One region of the Streptomyces sp. NBC_00683 genome, then DNA from elsewhere that is predicted to be linked to it. Evidence: riboswitches for the same ligand, from Rfam matches in the RefSeq annotation. Region 1 holds a riboswitch; each other region holds the start of a gene.
What was found. A riboswitch is a leader RNA that binds a small molecule or an ion and turns the genes downstream of it on or off. The one in region 1 is predicted to bind cobalamin.
Positions count from the first base shown of each region.

Region 2: another riboswitch for cobalamin. It lies ahead of metE (5-methyltetrahydropteroyltriglutamate--homocysteine S-methyltransferase); the one in region 1 lies ahead of OG257_RS13310 (ribonucleoside-diphosphate reductase subunit alpha).
Region 3: another riboswitch for cobalamin. It lies ahead of OG257_RS35260 (ABC transporter substrate-binding protein); the one in region 1 lies ahead of OG257_RS13310 (ribonucleoside-diphosphate reductase subunit alpha).
Region 4: another riboswitch for cobalamin. It lies ahead of cobN (cobaltochelatase subunit CobN); the one in region 1 lies ahead of OG257_RS13310 (ribonucleoside-diphosphate reductase subunit alpha).

Region 1 covers NZ_CP109013.1:3,044,737-3,048,647, forward strand. The annotation lists gene mctP (monocarboxylate uptake permease MctP) at 1-613, shown strand, start outside; gene OG257_RS13305 (GNAT family N-acetyltransferase) at 745-1,245, shown strand; cobalamin riboswitch at 1,294-1,421, shown strand; gene OG257_RS13310 (ribonucleoside-diphosphate reductase subunit alpha) at 1,559-3,911, shown strand, end outside.
Region 2 covers NZ_CP109013.1:7,962,520-7,966,430, reverse strand. The annotation lists gene OG257_RS34635 (MerR family transcriptional regulator) at 1-391, opposite strand, end outside; gene OG257_RS34630 (DUF6194 family protein) at 466-927, shown strand; cobalamin riboswitch at 1,097-1,313, shown strand; gene metE (5-methyltetrahydropteroyltriglutamate--homocysteine S-methyltransferase) at 1,475-3,826, shown strand.
Region 3 covers NZ_CP109013.1:8,122,456-8,126,366, reverse strand. The annotation lists gene OG257_RS35265 (FecCD family ABC transporter permease) at 1-177, opposite strand, end outside; gene OG257_RS35260 (ABC transporter substrate-binding protein) at 174-1,244, opposite strand; cobalamin riboswitch at 1,277-1,460, opposite strand; gene OG257_RS35255 (acyl-CoA dehydrogenase family protein) at 1,741-3,633, opposite strand; gene OG257_RS35250 (carbohydrate kinase family protein) at 3,677-3,911, opposite strand, start outside.
Region 4 covers NZ_CP109013.1:4,185,914-4,189,824, reverse strand. The annotation lists gene OG257_RS18755 (precorrin-8X methylmutase) at 1-194, opposite strand, end outside; gene OG257_RS18750 (cobalamin biosynthesis protein CobG) at 262-1,539, opposite strand; cobalamin riboswitch at 1,735-1,882, shown strand; gene cobN (cobaltochelatase subunit CobN) at 1,918-3,911, shown strand, end outside.

The DNA of each region.
Region 1 (3,911 bases):
CTTCGCCGCGATAGGGATCGGCGCACTGGTGCCCGCGGCGATCATGTCGATCGCCGCGGCGAACCTCTTCACCCGCAACATCTACAAGGACTTCATCAAGCCCGACGCGACCCCGGCCGAGGAGACCAGGGTCTCCAAGCTGGTCTCGCTCCTGGTCAAGGTCGGTGCGCTCGCCTTCGTCCTCACCATGGACAAGACGGTCGCGATCAACTTCCAGCTGCTCGGCGGGATCTGGATCCTCCAGACGATGCCGGCCCTGGTGGGCGGCCTGTTCACCCGGTGGTTCCACCGCTGGGCCCTGATCGCGGGCTGGGCGGTCGGCATGATCTACGGCACGGTCGCCGCGTACGGCGTCGCCAGCCCGACCCAGAAGCACTTCGGCGGGTCCTCGAAGGAGATCCCCGGCATCGGGGAGATCGGCTACATCGGTCTGACCGCGTTCGTGCTGAACGTCGTCGTGGTGATCGTGCTGACCTTCGTCCTGAACGCGCTGAAGGCACCGGCCGGGATCGACGAGACCTCCCCGTCCGACTACACGGCGGACGCGGGCGACCCGGGTGTCAAGGTGGAACTCCCGCCGGCCACCGTGGGCGCCCCGGGCGGCGGTCACTGACCCCGTCCCGGCGAGAGCCTGGTTCCGCAGCGGGCCGCCACGTCCCCCACGGGGGCGCGGCGGCCCGCTCCGTTCCCGTCCCGCCGCAAAGGAGTTCGACCCTCGCCTCCGCCTGCGGCAGACTCCCGCCCATGGACATCTCGATCAGGCCCGTCGGCCCCCAGGAGCACGAGGCACTGGCCGGCATCACCGCCGAGGCGTATCTCGCGGACGAGTTGCTGGACTTCGGCGCCGACGACCCCTATCTGGCCGAGCTGCGCGCGGTCGGGCGCCGGGCCGCCGAGGCGGAGGTGCTGGTCGCGGTGGGCGGTGACGGCACGCTGCTCGGCGGCGTGACCTACGCGGCACCCGGCAGCCCGTGGGCGGACATCGCCCGGGCGGACGAGGCCGAATTCCGGATGCTGGCCGTCTCCCGCGAAGCCCGTGGGCGCGGGGCGGGCGAGGCGCTCGTGCGGGCCTGTATCGACCGGGCACGGGCCACGGAGGGCGTCTCCGGTCTCGTCCTGTCGACGCAGCAGGCCATGCTCGGCGCCCATCGGATCTACCGGCGCCTGGGCTTCGTACGGACTCCGGACCGGGACTGGAAGCCCGTCGAGCACATCTCGCTCCTGACATTCCGTCTGGACCTCTGATCGAGCGCGACACAACATGTGGGGGCTGCACTGTCCGGCGGCCCCCACATGTATGCTCGTGCTCGCTGTCTCCGCAGGGGAATCCGGTGCGAATCCGGAACTGTCCCGCAACGGTGTGATCGGTGTGCTTCTGCGCACCCGGGAGTCCGAAGACCTGCCGACAGCGCGTCCGGCTCGACCGAACCGGACGCCAGACGTCCGGGCCTCGCGGAGGGCCGGTGGACGCCGTGAGCAGTGCTGCCCCGACCCGGGCATCGCCCTGCCCGGCTGCCCCCGCTCCCGCCGGCCCCGAGCCGAGCGAGGGATAGTCCCAGTGACCATCGCGCCAGCCGATCCGGTTTCAGCGGTCGATTCAGCCGAGTCCACGCACGCCACGCCCGACGGGCCCGGGACCGCACTGCTGCGGACCCTGACCGACCTCACCGTCGATCTGCCCGACACCGACCCCGGACGGGTCGCCGCCGCCGCGCTGCGCGGCCGCAACGCCCGGTCGGACGAGGCCGAGCTGCGCTCGCTGGCCACCGAGGCCGCCGCGGGTCTGATCTCCGAGGACCCCGCCTACTCCCGGCTCGCCGCACGGCTCCTCACCCGCACCATCGCCGACGAGGCCGCCGGCCAGGGCGCCGTCTCCTTCTCCGCCTCGGTCGCCGTCGGCCACCGCGAGGGCCTGATCGCGGACCGTACGGCCGAGTTCGTCACGCTGCACGCGGACGCCCTCGACGCGCTGGCCGGGCAGGCTGTCGCCGACGGGGCCGACGACCGCTTCGGCTACTTCGGGCTGCGGACGCTGTTCAGCCGCTACCTGCTGCGCCATCCGCTCACCCGCCAGGTCATCGAGACCCCTCAGCACTTCATGCTCCGGGTGGCCGCCGGCCTCGCCGAGGACACCTCCGAGCGCGCCCTGGACGAAGTCGCCTCGCTGTACGGGCTGATGAGCCGGCTCGACTACCTCCCTTCCTCGCCCACCCTGTTCAACTCCGGCACCCGGCACCCGCAGATGTCCTCCTGCTATCTGCTGGACTCCCCGCTGGACGAGCTCGACTCGATCTACGACCGCTACCACCAGGTGGCGCGGCTGTCCAAGCACGCGGGGGGCATCGGCCTCTCGTACTCCCGCATCCGCGCCCGGGGTTCGCTGATCCGTGGCACCAACGGGCACTCCAACGGCATCGTGCCGTTCCTGAAGACGCTCGACGCCTCGGTCGCCGCGGTCAACCAGGGGGGCCGCCGCAAGGGTGCCGCCGCCGTCTACCTGGAGACCTGGCACGCGGACATCGAGGAGTTCCTGGAACTGCGCGACAACACGGGCGAGGACCAGCGACGCACGCACAACCTGAATCTGGCGCACTGGATCCCCGACGAGTTCATGCGGCGCGTCGACGCGGACACCGAGTGGTCGCTGTTCTCCCCGGCCGACACCCCCGAGCTGGTCGACCTGTGGGGCGACGAGTTCGATGCCGCATACCGTGCGGCGGAGGCCAAGGGCCTGGCCCGCAGGACGATGCCCGCCCGTGAGCTGTACGGCCGGATGATGCGGACGCTCGCCCAGACCGGTCAGGGCTGGATGACGTTCAAGGACGCCTCCAACCGGACCGCGAACCAGACCGCTGAGCCGGGCAGGGTCGTGCACTCGTCGAACCTGTGCACGGAGATCCTCGAGGTCACCGACGACGGCGAGACGGCCGTCTGCAACCTGGGTTCGGTCAACCTCGGCGCGTTCGTCGTCGGCGGGGAGATGGACTGGGAGCGGCTGGACGCCACGGTCCGCACCGCCGTGACCTTCCTCGACCGCGTGGTGGACATCAACTTCTACCCGACCGAGCAGGCCGGCCGGTCCAACGCCCGCTGGCGCCCGGTGGGCCTGGGCGCGATGGGCCTGCAGGACGTCTTCTTCCAGCTGCGGCTGCCCTTCGACTCGCCCGAGGCCCGCGCGCTCTCCACGAGGATCTCCGAGCGGATCATGCTGGCCGCGTACGAGGCGTCGTGCGACCTCGCGGAGCGTTCGGGCCCGCTGCCCGCCTGGTCCGAGACGCGCGCGGCCCGCGGTGTGCTGCACCCCGACCACTACGACACCGAGCTGAACTGGCCGGAGCGCTGGGACGCGCTGCGTGCCCGGGTCGCGAAGACCGGGATGCGCAACTCGCTGCTGCTGGCCATCGCGCCGACGGCGACGATCGCCTCGATCGCCGGTGTGTACGAGTGCATCGAGCCGCAGGTCTCCAACCTCTTCAAGCGCGAGACGCTCAGCGGTGAGTTCCTCCAGGTCAACGCGTACCTGGTGGACGAGCTGAAGAAGCTCGGCGTGTGGGACGCGCGGACCCGGGAGGCGCTGCGCGAGGCGAGCGGCTCGGTGCAGGGCTTCGCCTGGATCCCCGAGGACGTGCGTGCGCTGTACCGCACGGCGTGGGAGATCCCGCAGCGCGGTCTGATCGACATGGCGGCGGCCCGTACGCCGTTCCTCGACCAGAGCCAGTCGCTGAACCTGTTCCTGGAGACGCCGACGATCGGCAAGCTCTCCTCGATGTACGCGTACGCCTGGAAGCAGGGGCTGAAGACGACGTACTACCTGCGCTCGCGTCCGGCGACCCGGATCGCCCGTGCGGCATCCGGGACGGCCGCTGCCGCCGCGCCCATTCCCGTACAGCAGGCTTCGGCGCCCGACGCGG
Region 2 (3,911 bases), 4.9 Mb from region 1:
CGGAGACACTCATGGAGTCCGAAGGGCGTGCGTCTTCGATGGGCTCGGCAGAGATCGCTTCCGCGGCCTCCCTGGCGAGCCTGAGTCGCGCCCGCTCCCGGTCGAGTCGGGCATGTGCGGCGTCGAGGAGTGCGAGTACCTCCGAGACCGGGCACCGGTGCAGGGCGCGAACGATTCGCTTGGCCTCGACCGGGCCTGTGCCGACGGCGAGGGCCCGGTAGGCCAGCGCGGAATGCAGGTGGACCTCTTCGTAGATCCGGTAACCCGTGGTGGTGCGCGTCGTCGGCGGCAGGACGCCGTCGCGCTCGAGATTGCGCACCTGCTGAACGGAGCATCCGGCACGTCGGGCCACATCGACGGTCCGCATCACCGGTGATTTGAGAGTTTCCACCCGCAGTGCTCCTAACTTTCGCCCGCCTTTCGGCTCGAAGTCTCCACAAGCACTTTAATGAAACGCTTGAGGACATGAACATCGACGAGATCATCGGCTTCCTGGGAGACCTCGACGGGGTCCTGGCCGTCAGTCCGGGCCCCGGCGACGGCTCACCGGAGATCAGCTGGGGGGACACGTTCTTCTACTACTCTCCTGACGGCGTCGTACCGGGAGCGGCCCAGCCGTTCGCGACGATCGTGACGAAGAACTGTCCGGGCGACGAGAGTTCGCGCCTGGACCGCCCGGACACGTTCCGCGTCAACATCGCGGCGGGGAAGGAATCCTTCGTCGCCCGGACCGGCCACGCGCCGCGCGAACCAGCCGTCGACGACGACCCCGGCGTCACCGATACCGTGATCGCACACCCCGTATACGGCTCCGTCGGCTGGCTCGCGGTGGTGAACCCGGGCCCACGGACCGGCACGGCAACCCGTGAGCTGCTCCACACCGCCTATCGACTCGCACGTTCACGCCACGAGCGACGCACCGGGTAGCGAGGACCCGGCCGGACGGCTGACGGCCGGGCGAACCTGCCGTCAGCCGTCCCGGGCCGGGCCCGGATCCTCGTGCGGTGCCCAGGGCGACGGCTCGCCGAGCGGGTCCCGTGGCTCACGTCACGTTCCGGAAAGTGAACAATGCCGGCCGAGAGGCGGCCCGCCCTCTAACCTTGCCCGTGCAGCTGGTTCGCCCTGTCCGCCAGGCAGGCGCGTCGCAAGAGGGAACCCGGTGGGAATCCGGGACTGCCCCGCAGCGGTGAGTGGGAACGACCTCCGTCATACGCACTGGATTCGGTTGGAGTCCGGGAAGCGACGGCCAGTAGGAATCTGCCCCGGCAGATGCGCCCGCGAGTCCGAAGACCTGCCAATTGCCCGTACGTGACCTATCGCGTGCGGATATCCCGGTGACCTCGTGGGCGGGTCGGCGTACACACCAGACGGAACCTCGCGCCGTGGCGTGCACAGGATCCGTCCGGTTCGTCCTCCCTTCGCGTCCGTGTCCCGTCCCGGGATCCTCAGGAGTCATCTCGCGAAGGAGATTTCCGTGACAGCGAAGTCCGCAGCAGCGGCAGCGCACGCCACCGTGTACGGCTACCCCCGCCAGGGCCCGGACCGGGAGCTGAAGAAGGCCGTCGAGGGTTACTGGAAGGGCCGCGTCACCGCTGACGCCCTCCGCAGGACCGCGGCGGACCTGCGCCGCGCCACGTGGCGGCAACTGGCCGGGGCCGGCGTCCACGAGGTGCCGACCGGCGACTTCTCGTACTACGACCACGTCCTGGACACGAGCGTCATGGTCGGCGCTGTCCCCCCGCGGCACCGTGCGGCCGTCGGATCCGACGCTTCCCCAAGCTCTCGGCTTCGCTCGAGCAGGGGATGCCCCATTGACGTCTACTTCGCGATGGCCCGCGGCACTCAGGATGTCGCGCCGCTCGAGATGACCAAGTGGTTCGACACCAACTACCACTACCTCGTGCCGGAGCTCGGACCGGACACCGTCTTCACCGCCGACTCCACCAAACAGGTCACCGAGCTCAAGGAGGCCCTCGCGCTGGGTCTCGCCGCCCGTCCTGTGCTGGTCGGTCCGGTCACCTACCTCCTGCTGGCCAAGCCCGCCCCCGGGGTGGCCCCGGACTTCCGGCCGCTGACTCTCCTGGACCGGCTGCTGCCGGTCTACGCCGAGGTGCTCGCCGACCTCCGCGCCGCCGGTGCCGAGTGGGTGCAGGTCGACGAGCCCGCCCTGGTCCAGGACCGCACGCCGGCCGAACTCAACGCCGCTGCCCGCGCCTACCGTGAACTCGGCGGTCTCACCGACCGACCCAAGCTGATCGTCGGCTCCTACTTCGACCGGCTCGGCGACGCCCTCCCCGTGCTGGCGAAGGCTCCGGTCGAGGGCCTGGCCCTCGACTTCACCGACGCCGCCGCCGCGAACCTCGACGCGCTGGCCTCGGTGGGCGGACTCCCCGGCAAGCGGCTGATCGCCGGAGTGGTCAACGGGCGCAACATCTGGATCAACGATCTCGAGAGGTCGCTGTCCACCCTGGGTACGCTCCTCGGTCTCGCCGACCGGGTCGACGTGGCCGCCTCCTGCTCCCTCCTGCACGTTCCGGTGGACGCGGCGGCCGAGCGGGACATCGACCCGCAGATCCTGCGCTGGCTCGCCTTCGCCCGGCAGAAGACGACGGAGATCGTCACCCTGGCCAAGGGCCTCTCCCAGGGCACCGGCGCCATCGCCGCGGAACTCGCGGCCAACCGGGCCGACCTCGCCTCCCGGGCGAACTCCCCGATCACCCGCGACCCTGCCGTACGGGCCAGGGCCGCGGCCGTCACCGACACGGACGGCCGCCGCTCCCAGCCATACGAGGAGCGGGCAGCTGCCCAGCGCGCCCACCTCGGCCTGCCCCTGCTGCCCACCACCACCATCGGATCCTTCCCGCAGACCACCGAACTGCGCACGGCCCGCGCCGGTCTGCGGTCCGGCCGCATCGACACCGCAGCCTACGAGAAGCTCATCGAGAGCGAGATCCGCGACGTCCTCTCCTTCCAGGAGAAGGCGGGCATCGACGTCCTCGTACACGGCGAGCCCGAACGCAACGACATGGTGCAGTACTTCGCCGAGCAGCTCACCGGCTACCTCGCCACCCAGCAGGGCTGGGTCCAGTCCTACGGAACCCGGTACGTCCGTCCGCCGGTGCTGGCGGGCGACATCTCCCGGCCGCACCCGATGACGGTGCGCTGGACCTCGTACGCCAACTCGCTCACCGACCGCCCTGTCAAAGGCATGCTGACCGGGCCGGTGACCATGCTCGCCTGGTCCTTCGTCCGTGACGACCAGCCGCTCGGCGACACCGCGCGCCAGGTGGCGCTCGCTCTGCGCGACGAGGTGAACGACCTTGAATCGGCGGGCACTTCGGTCATCCAGGTGGACGAACCCGCCCTGCGCGAGACCCTTCCCCTGCGCGCCGCCGACCGTCGCGCCTACCTGGAGTGGGCCACCGAGTCCTTCCGTCTCACCACCGGTGGAGTACGACCGGACACCCAGATCCACACCCACATGTGCTACGCGGAGTTCGGCGACATCGTCCAGGCCATCGATGATCTCGATGCCGACGTCATCAGCCTGGAGGCTGCCCGCTCCCATATGCAGGTCGCCCGCGAGCTGGCGGCTCACGGCTACCCGCGTGAGGCCGGGCCCGGCATCTACGACATCCACTCCCCTCGGGTGCCGAGTGCCGAGGAGGCAGCGACCCTCCTGCGCAAGGGGCTCGAAGCCATCCCGGCGGAGCGTCTGTGGGTCAACCCCGACTGCGGTCTGAAGACCCGCGGCTGGCCCGAGACCCGTGCGTCGCTGGAGAACCTGGTCTCGGCCGCTCGCACGGTGCGGGCCGAACTGCCGTAGTCCTGATGTGAGTCGAGGGCCCGGAGGCCGGCTGCGGAAGCACCTGCCTCCCGGCCCTCGTGGCCGGATGACCCGGACCCACCCA
Region 3 (3,911 bases), 5.1 Mb from region 1:
GACGTCCGGGACCGAGATCCGGGCGGGCCCGATGGTGACGGCGACCGCGACGGACAGGAGCAGCAGTGCCGCCCCGCAGCTCCACAGAAGGCCGTCGCGCAGGACACGGACACCGGCCGGGCGGGGCACCGTTGCCTCCGGTGCGCGTACGCCGGCGGCCTGTCGGGTGTCGGTCACCCCGCGAGCCCGAAGCCGCGCAGCCCTGCGGCCACGAGCTCCACGCCTTCGACGGTACGGATGGAGGGATTCATGGCCTGGCCGCTGAGGAGGACGTAGCGCTTGTGCCGGACTGCGTCCATGTTCCTCGTGGCGGGATTGGACTCCAGGAACTGGATCTTCTTCTCGGCGCTCTCGGCGGTCTGCGACTTGCGGGTCAGGTCACCGATGACCAGGACGTCGGGGTTGCGGTCCGCGACGGTCTCCCAGTTGATCTGGGGCCACTCCTCGTGGGTGTCGTCGAAGACGTTCTTCGCGCCGAGTTCCTCGGTGATGATGCCGGGCGCCCCGCAGCAGCCCGCGAGGTAGGGCGACTCGGCGTTGGCGAACCAGTAGAGCAGGGTGGCGTCCGACGCCTCGATGCCCGCGGTCGCCCTGCTGATGCGTGCCCGGAGTTGGGCGACGAGTTCGTCACCGCGTTCCTGGACGCCGAACACCTCGGCCAGATCGTGCACTTCGGTGTAGACGCTCTCCATGGTCAGCGGCTTCGTACGCGAACCGTCCCCGCCTGTGCTGTTGTCCTTGGCCGTGCAGTCGGCCGGCGAGACGTAGGTGGGGACGCCGAGGTCCTCGAACTGCTCGCGGGGCGCGACACCGCCCTTGCCGAGCGTCGATTCGAACGAGGCGCTGATGAAGTCGGGTTCCTTGTCGAGGACCTTCTCCGAGGAAGGCCGGTTCTCGGCGATGCGGGGGACGCTCGCACTGGCCTTCTCCAGGCCCTTCATCACCGGGTCGGTCCAGGTGGAGGTGCCCGCCAGCCGGTCGGCGAGGCCGAGCGAGAGCAGGATCTCCGTCGACCCCTGGTCCAGGGAGACCGCGTGGTGCGGGGCCGCTCCGACGGTGACGGTGCGTCCGCAGTTCTTCAGCGTCACGGGGTAGCCGGCGGCACTGCTGCCGTCCTGCGACGTCTTCTCGGACGAACCGCCACCGCAGGCGGTGAGCAAAACAAGTCCCGCCGTGAGCAGGGCGGTTCGGCGTACGGTACTGGCTATGGGCGGCACTGGGTCCCTCTGCGTCCTGGGGCTCATGCGCGGAGCCCGGTACGAAGCACCGCTCCCGGTACGGGAAACGGGTGCCAGCAGGTTTTCGGACTCGGGTTCATCCGGACGGGACGCCTTCCCGGACCCCGAGGGTGTCCAGTGGCCGTGGCCCCGCCCGTCCCCCTCACCGCTGCGCGTCAGCTCCGGTTTCGCACCGGATTCCCTGACTCCACGTGGAGTGTGACTGGCTTCTGCAAGCTATCACGCAGCTGGACGGAGGCCTCGGGGGCCGCGGCCGGCACGGTGGGTGGGGTGTCCCCCCGCACCGGCCCCTTCCTCGGCCAGGACCTGCGCTCGGGGTCAGGACCAGCGCCGAACCGATTCTCCGCCTCTCACCTGCGACGTCCGCGTCGCCGGGCGAGTACGGATGCCGTGCCCCAGTACGCGAGCAGTACGACCCGCAGGCCGAGGATCTCTGCGGCCTCGCGCACACGCCGCCGGGCCCCGGCCGCACCAAGTGGTGTCCGGACGGGCCGTCGGTCGCTCACCGTGCGGCCGGCGGCGAAGGCTCGGCCTGGCCCCGGCTCCAGGAGCCGTCCGGGTCGTCGTACGCGTCGGCGTAGTCCGGTCCTGCGATCGGCCAGTCGGCGAGCAGCTCTTCCGGCAGCGCGAAGGACTCGACCAGTTCGGGTGCGTGTGCGGCGACCGCCGCGATCAGTTCCTCGGTGGCCTCGGGCAGTTCTTCGACCTGCTGGGTGGTCAGGTGACCTGCCGCCAGCAGGTCCCCGCTGTTGCGTGCCACCCATTGGAGGGCGAACAGCCGCTGCAGCTCGGCCAGCCGCTCCCGGGCGTCCCCCTCGGGGAGCGTGGCCAGGGCCTCGGTGTACCCCTCGGCCGCGTGTCGGTACGCGTGGGCCTCGACCCCGCGCAGTGCGGCGCCGGAGGCCGCGTTCCACCGCGCGAGCGCGTCATCGTTCGGTGCCCCGAGCGCGCGTTTCCTGGCCCGGGTGAACCAGATCTCCTCCACCGCGTCGAGAAGCCTGCCGAGGAACCGGGGGTCGGCCAGCTCACCGGGGGTCCTGTCGGGCGGGGTGTTGCCGGTCCCGTCCGCCGGGTCCTGCGAGGGGTCACCGGGTGCCGGTCCGGCGGCGAAGAACATGTCCGCCGCCGCCTTCGCGTGGATGGCGAGGTTGTCGCCCTCCGCCGTGATGGCGCCTTCGACCCCGGTGACCAGCTCCGTCATGCCGTTGTTCTCCAACAACGCCTGCGCACCGCAGCGTTCGCGGCACTCGACGATGACCGCGCGGGCCTGCCAGGTGATCCACCCCTTGGCGACGGCCACCAGGCGTTCCGCCTCCGCCCCGTCCTCACCGGTGCGGCGCTCCCACCGGTCGAGGGCCCGGCGGTGCAGCAGACTCATGGCGAAGACCGTGGCCATGGCCGAGGCGAGCGGCCCGTGGTGGGTCCGGTGGGCGTTCACCGGAATCTGCCCGGCGCCCCGGCCGCCGGAGACCATGCGGTGGCCGCCGTAGCGGACGGCGACCGCGAGCGTGGCGCGGGCGGATCCGGCAGCGCAGGCGCTCATGGAGATCCTCCCCGGGGTCACACGGCCGATGGATGTCAGGAAGCGGCGCCGCCGGTCGGCGGGGGTGCTGCTGAACCCGCTGTCCCCGCCCAGCACCCTCCCTTCTCCCAGCAGGGCGCCCCGCCCGACGAACAGCCGGTCGAACGAGGTCAGGCAGTGGTCCACGGGGCTGCCCATCCGGGCCGGCAGGCGCCGGACCCGTACCCCTGGAAGAGCCTGTACGTCGTCGGTGAGCGGTACCAGGAAGAGGTGGACTCCGTGGTCCGTGCCGTCGGCGAGCAGGCGTGCGGCGACGAGGCCGGTCTTCGGCCCGCCCGCCGGGCTGGTGTTGGGCATGAACTTCTGCGCCCCCGCGTTCGGGGTGTGCAGGACGAACCCGTCCCGCTCACGGTCGTACGTCGCGGTGGTCTCCAGGGACGCCGCGTCGTTGCCGTGCGCCACCTCCGTACAGAGGAAGGTGCCGATGCGCCGCATCCCCAGGAAGTCGGACAGGTCGCGGTCCGTGCCGGCGTCGTGGTCGAGAAGGCTGCCGAGGAAGAGGCTGTAGTGGATGCCCGCAACGGTGGTGAGCGCGGGGTCCACCGGGCCCAGCCATTCGTGCAGGGCGGCCAGCGCGCGCGGGTCGGCGGCGAGGCGGGCTCCGCTGTCGAGGGACCGGTTGAGGATCCGCAGCCGGTCGTAGGCGAGGGACAGCCGCTCTTCGGGGGTACCGCCCGCGGGGCGGCGGAACGGTTCTGTACTGATCAGCCGCCGCCAGAAGCCGTGCTCCCGGCGGAAGTCCGCGCCGAGGAGGACGCCGGTCAGCAGATCGGCCGTGGACGGTTGGACGGTGTCGGTAAGGGTCACGGTCATGAAGGACTAAACGACCGGGGCGTGCGGGAGGACACCGGCGTTGTCAGGCCTTGGGGACAGGTGCCCGGGTCAGTCCCGCCGCCAGCTCCTCCGCGTCGGGCGGAAGGGCACCGGCCCGCGCAACGGTCACGGCGGCCGATGCCGCCCCGTGGCGCAGCACGTCGCCCAGCGTCCCGGTGTCCAGTGAACGCAGCCGTGCGCGGCCGCCCTCCCCGAGCAGTCCGTGCGCTGCCAGGGCGTGCAGCGTGCCGGACATGAACGCGTCGCCCGCTCCCACG
Region 4 (3,911 bases), 1.1 Mb from region 1:
GCCGCGCGGGCGTCGGCCACGGCGTCCGGCGAGAAGGCGAGGTCGCGTACGAGGTCGACCATGCCGCAGGCATGGATCATGCGGACGGCGACCTGGCTCACATCGGCGGGCAGCCCTGCCAGATCCGCCTCCGCGCGGATGGTGGCGAAGGACTGGCGGTAGATCGCCGGTCCGTCCTTCTCGTACTGATGCACAGTGCTGTCGCTTTCTTCATCGGGTTTGTGGCCGGCGGCCAGACACAGGTGAACAGGTGATGCACGGTCAGGTGCGAGAGCCTCGCGCCGCCGCCACCGCGGCGGCCAGCGCGGCAGGGTTGTCCCGGACCGTCGCCGTGGCGTCCGACCGGTCCCCCGTCACATGGGAGATCCGGTGTCCGTCCGGGGTGGCGACCACGTCGATCCACTCCCCGTGCGGATGGCCGCACCGGCGTTCGCACCCGGACCAGTACACAGGCAGCCTTCCCACGGGTCCGACGGCGGCCCCCGCTTCGGCCCGCACGTCGGCCAGGGACTTCGCGCAGCCGGGCCGTCCGATGCACGCCCCGACACCGGCCCACGGCGAGCCGGGCCCGGTGATCAGACCGGCCTCCGAGAGGGCGGCGAGCAGTTCGTCCGCGTGATCCGGTGAGACGCCGGTGACGACGACCCCGCGCCACGGGGTGAGCCGCAGTTCGCCGGCGCCGGCCAGGAGCCGCCACTGATTCGGGTCCAGGCGCCCCAGCGGTACGCCGACGGACAGCGCGACATCGCGGCGGCCGCCGTGTACGCGGCCGAGGACAGGCGGGACGGATGCGTGAGGACGGGGGTGGCGGTCCTCAGACACGGCGGTACCGGTCTGCCGCAACCGCCGTACGACGTCGTCGGCCAGTGCGGCGGAGCCGCCCGGCAGGTCCTTCACCCGCCAGGCACCGGTGTCCGGGGCGGCGTCCAGAAACGCTTCGGCGGCCAGGAGCGCGGCGCGGGGCGCTTCGGCGGCCGGGACGCGCAGGACGGCGTCGGTGTCCCCGATGCGCAGCATCGCGTCGCCGTCGGCACGGGCCAGCAGGGTGAGGTCGGCGCCGAGGGCGTCGACGTCACCGCGGCCGTCGTCGAGTGCGAACAGGAAGCGGCCGGAGAGCGCGGTCGCACGGTCGCTCCCGCACAGCAGACGGTCCAGTGCGGACAGCCACGGTCCGACTTCCGCGGCTCCGAGGCCGTCGAGCCCGGCGAGGGGGGAAGCGACGACGTTGCGTATCCGCTCGTGGCGTTCGGAGGGCAGCAGCCCGGCCCTGCCCAGCAGTCCGGCCAACTCCGCACCGCAGTCAGGGGCGAGCCCGCGCAGCTGCACATTGCCGCGCGAGGTGAGATGCAACTCACCGTCTCCCAGGCGGGCCGCGGCCTCCCCGAGGGCGTTCGCCCGTGCAACGGTCAGCACTCCGCCGGGCAGCCGGACCCGTGCCAGCGCACCGTCGTCCGCCCGGTGCAGACGCAGTGTTCCGGGGCAGGCATCACCGCCCGGAGACCGGGGCGGGACGGCGGATGGGGGCATGGCGGCGAGCATACCGACCGTGACCGCAGCACAGTCCTACGGTGACTGTGACCTGCAGGACACCCATCGGGCCGGAGCCGGAACCGCGAGCGGTCCAGGGTCCGGGCTGCTGTCCCCGGCCGCGTCCGCCGCAGGGCGGGAACCGGCCGTCGGGCGGCCGGGACAAGTCCCGTCCAGGGGCATCTCCTCACGCCGGGCCCCTGGCCGCCTACTATGCCTAGCGGCGGTCCGTTCGGCCCGCCATCGCCAGACGGCGACATGGGAGGAAGCCCGGTGAGATTCCGGCGCGGTCCCGCCACTGTGAGCCCGGTCCACGACCGGGCGAGTCAGGAACTCCTGCCGTCCGACACCGCCCGGGGCGTGGACACCCCGAGGAAGGGCTGACGCCGCATGATCCTGCTCCTGTCGACGTCCGACACCGACCTGCTCAGCGCCCGCGCGTCCGCGGGCCCGGTCAACTACCGCTACGCCAACCCCTCCCGGCTCTCCCTCGAGGAACTCCCGGAGCTGCTGGACGGCACGGACCTCGTCGTCGTACGCCTCCTCGGCGGCGTACGGGCCTGGCAGGACGGCCTCGACCAGGTGCTGGCGACCGGCCGCCCCGTCGTCGTGCTGACCGGTGAACAGGCCCCCGACGCCCAGCTGATGGCCGCGTCCACCGTCCCCATCGGCATCGCCGCCGAGGCGCACGCCTACCTCGCGCACGGCGGCCCCGCCAACCTGGAGCAGCTGGCCCGCTTCCTGTCCGACACGGTGCTGCTCACCGGCCACGGTTTCGAGCCGCCCGCCCCCGCCCCCGCCTGGGGCCCGCTGGAGCGGACGGCCCGTGAGGGCGTCACCGGGCCCACCATCGCGGTGCTCTACTACCGCGCCCACCACATGAGCGGGAACACGGCGTTCATCGAAGCGCTCTGCGCCGCGGTGGAGGACGCGGGAGCCCGCGCCCTCCCGCTGTACGTCGCCTCGCTCCGTACGCCCGAGCCCGAACTCATCGACGAACTCCGGGCCGCCGACGCCATCGTGACGACCGTCCTCGCAGCGGGCGGCACCAAGCCGGCCACCGCGTCCGCGGGCGGCGACGACGAGTCCTGGGACGCGGGCGCCCTCACCGGCCTCGACGTACCGGTGCTCCAGGCGCTCTGCCTCACCAGCCCCCGTGCGGCCTGGGAGGAGAACGACGAGGGCGTCTCCCCGCTGGACGCCGCCACCCAGATCGCGGTGCCGGAGTTCGACGGGCGCCTGATCACGGTGCCGTTCTCCTTCAAGGAGATCGACGAGGACGGCCTGCCCGCGTACGTCGCCGACGCCGAGCGTGCGGCACGCGTCGCCGGAATCGCCGTACGGCACGCCCGGCTCCGCCACATCCCGGCCGCCGAGAAGCGGATCGCCCTCGTCCTGTCCGCGTACCCGACCAAGCACTCCCGCATCGGCAACGCGGTCGGCCTCGACACCCCCGCCAGCGCCGTCGCCCTGTTGCGCAGGCTCCGGGCCGAGGGCTACGACTTCGGGCCCGAGGAGGACATCCCGGGCCTGGTCTCCGGCGACGGCGACGAGCTGATCTACGCGCTGATCGAGGCCGGCGGCCACGACCAGGAGTGGCTCACCGAGGAGCAGCTGGCCCGCAACCCGGTCCGGATCCCCGCCGCCGACTACCGCCGCTGGTTCGCCACGCTGCCCGCCGAACTCCGCGAAGCCGTCGAGCGGCACTGGGGCCCGGCCCCGGGCGAGATGTTCCTCGACCGGTCCCGTAACCCCGAGGGCGACATCGTGCTCGCCGCCCTGCGCCGCGGCAACCTGCTGATCCTCATCCAGCCGCCGCGCGGTTTCGGTGAGAACCCGATCGCGATCTACCACGACCCCGATCTGCCGCCCTCGCACCACTACTTGGCCGCCTACCGCTGGATCGCCGCGTCCGCGGACGACAACGGTTTCGGCGCCGACGCGATGATCCACCTCGGCAAGCACGGCAACCTGGAGTGGTTGCCCGGCAAGAACGCCGGCCTGTCCGCCGCCTGCGGCCCCGACGCCGCACTCGGCGATCTGCCGCTCGTCTACCCGTTCCTGGTGAACGACCCGGGCGAGGGCACCCAGGCCAAGCGCCGTGTGCACGCCACGCTGGTCGACCACCTCGTACCGCCGATGGCGCGCGCCGACAGCTACGGCGACATCGCCCGCCTCGAACAGCTCCTGGACGAGCACGCCCAGATCGCCGCGATGGACCCGGCGAAGCTCCCGGCCGTCCGCGCCCAGATCTGGACCCTGATCCAGGCCGCGAAGCTCGACCACGACCTGGGGCTTCAGGACCGGCCCGAGGACGAGGGCTTCGACGAGTTCATCATGCATCTCGACGGCTGGCTCTGTGAGATCAAGGACGTCCAGATCCG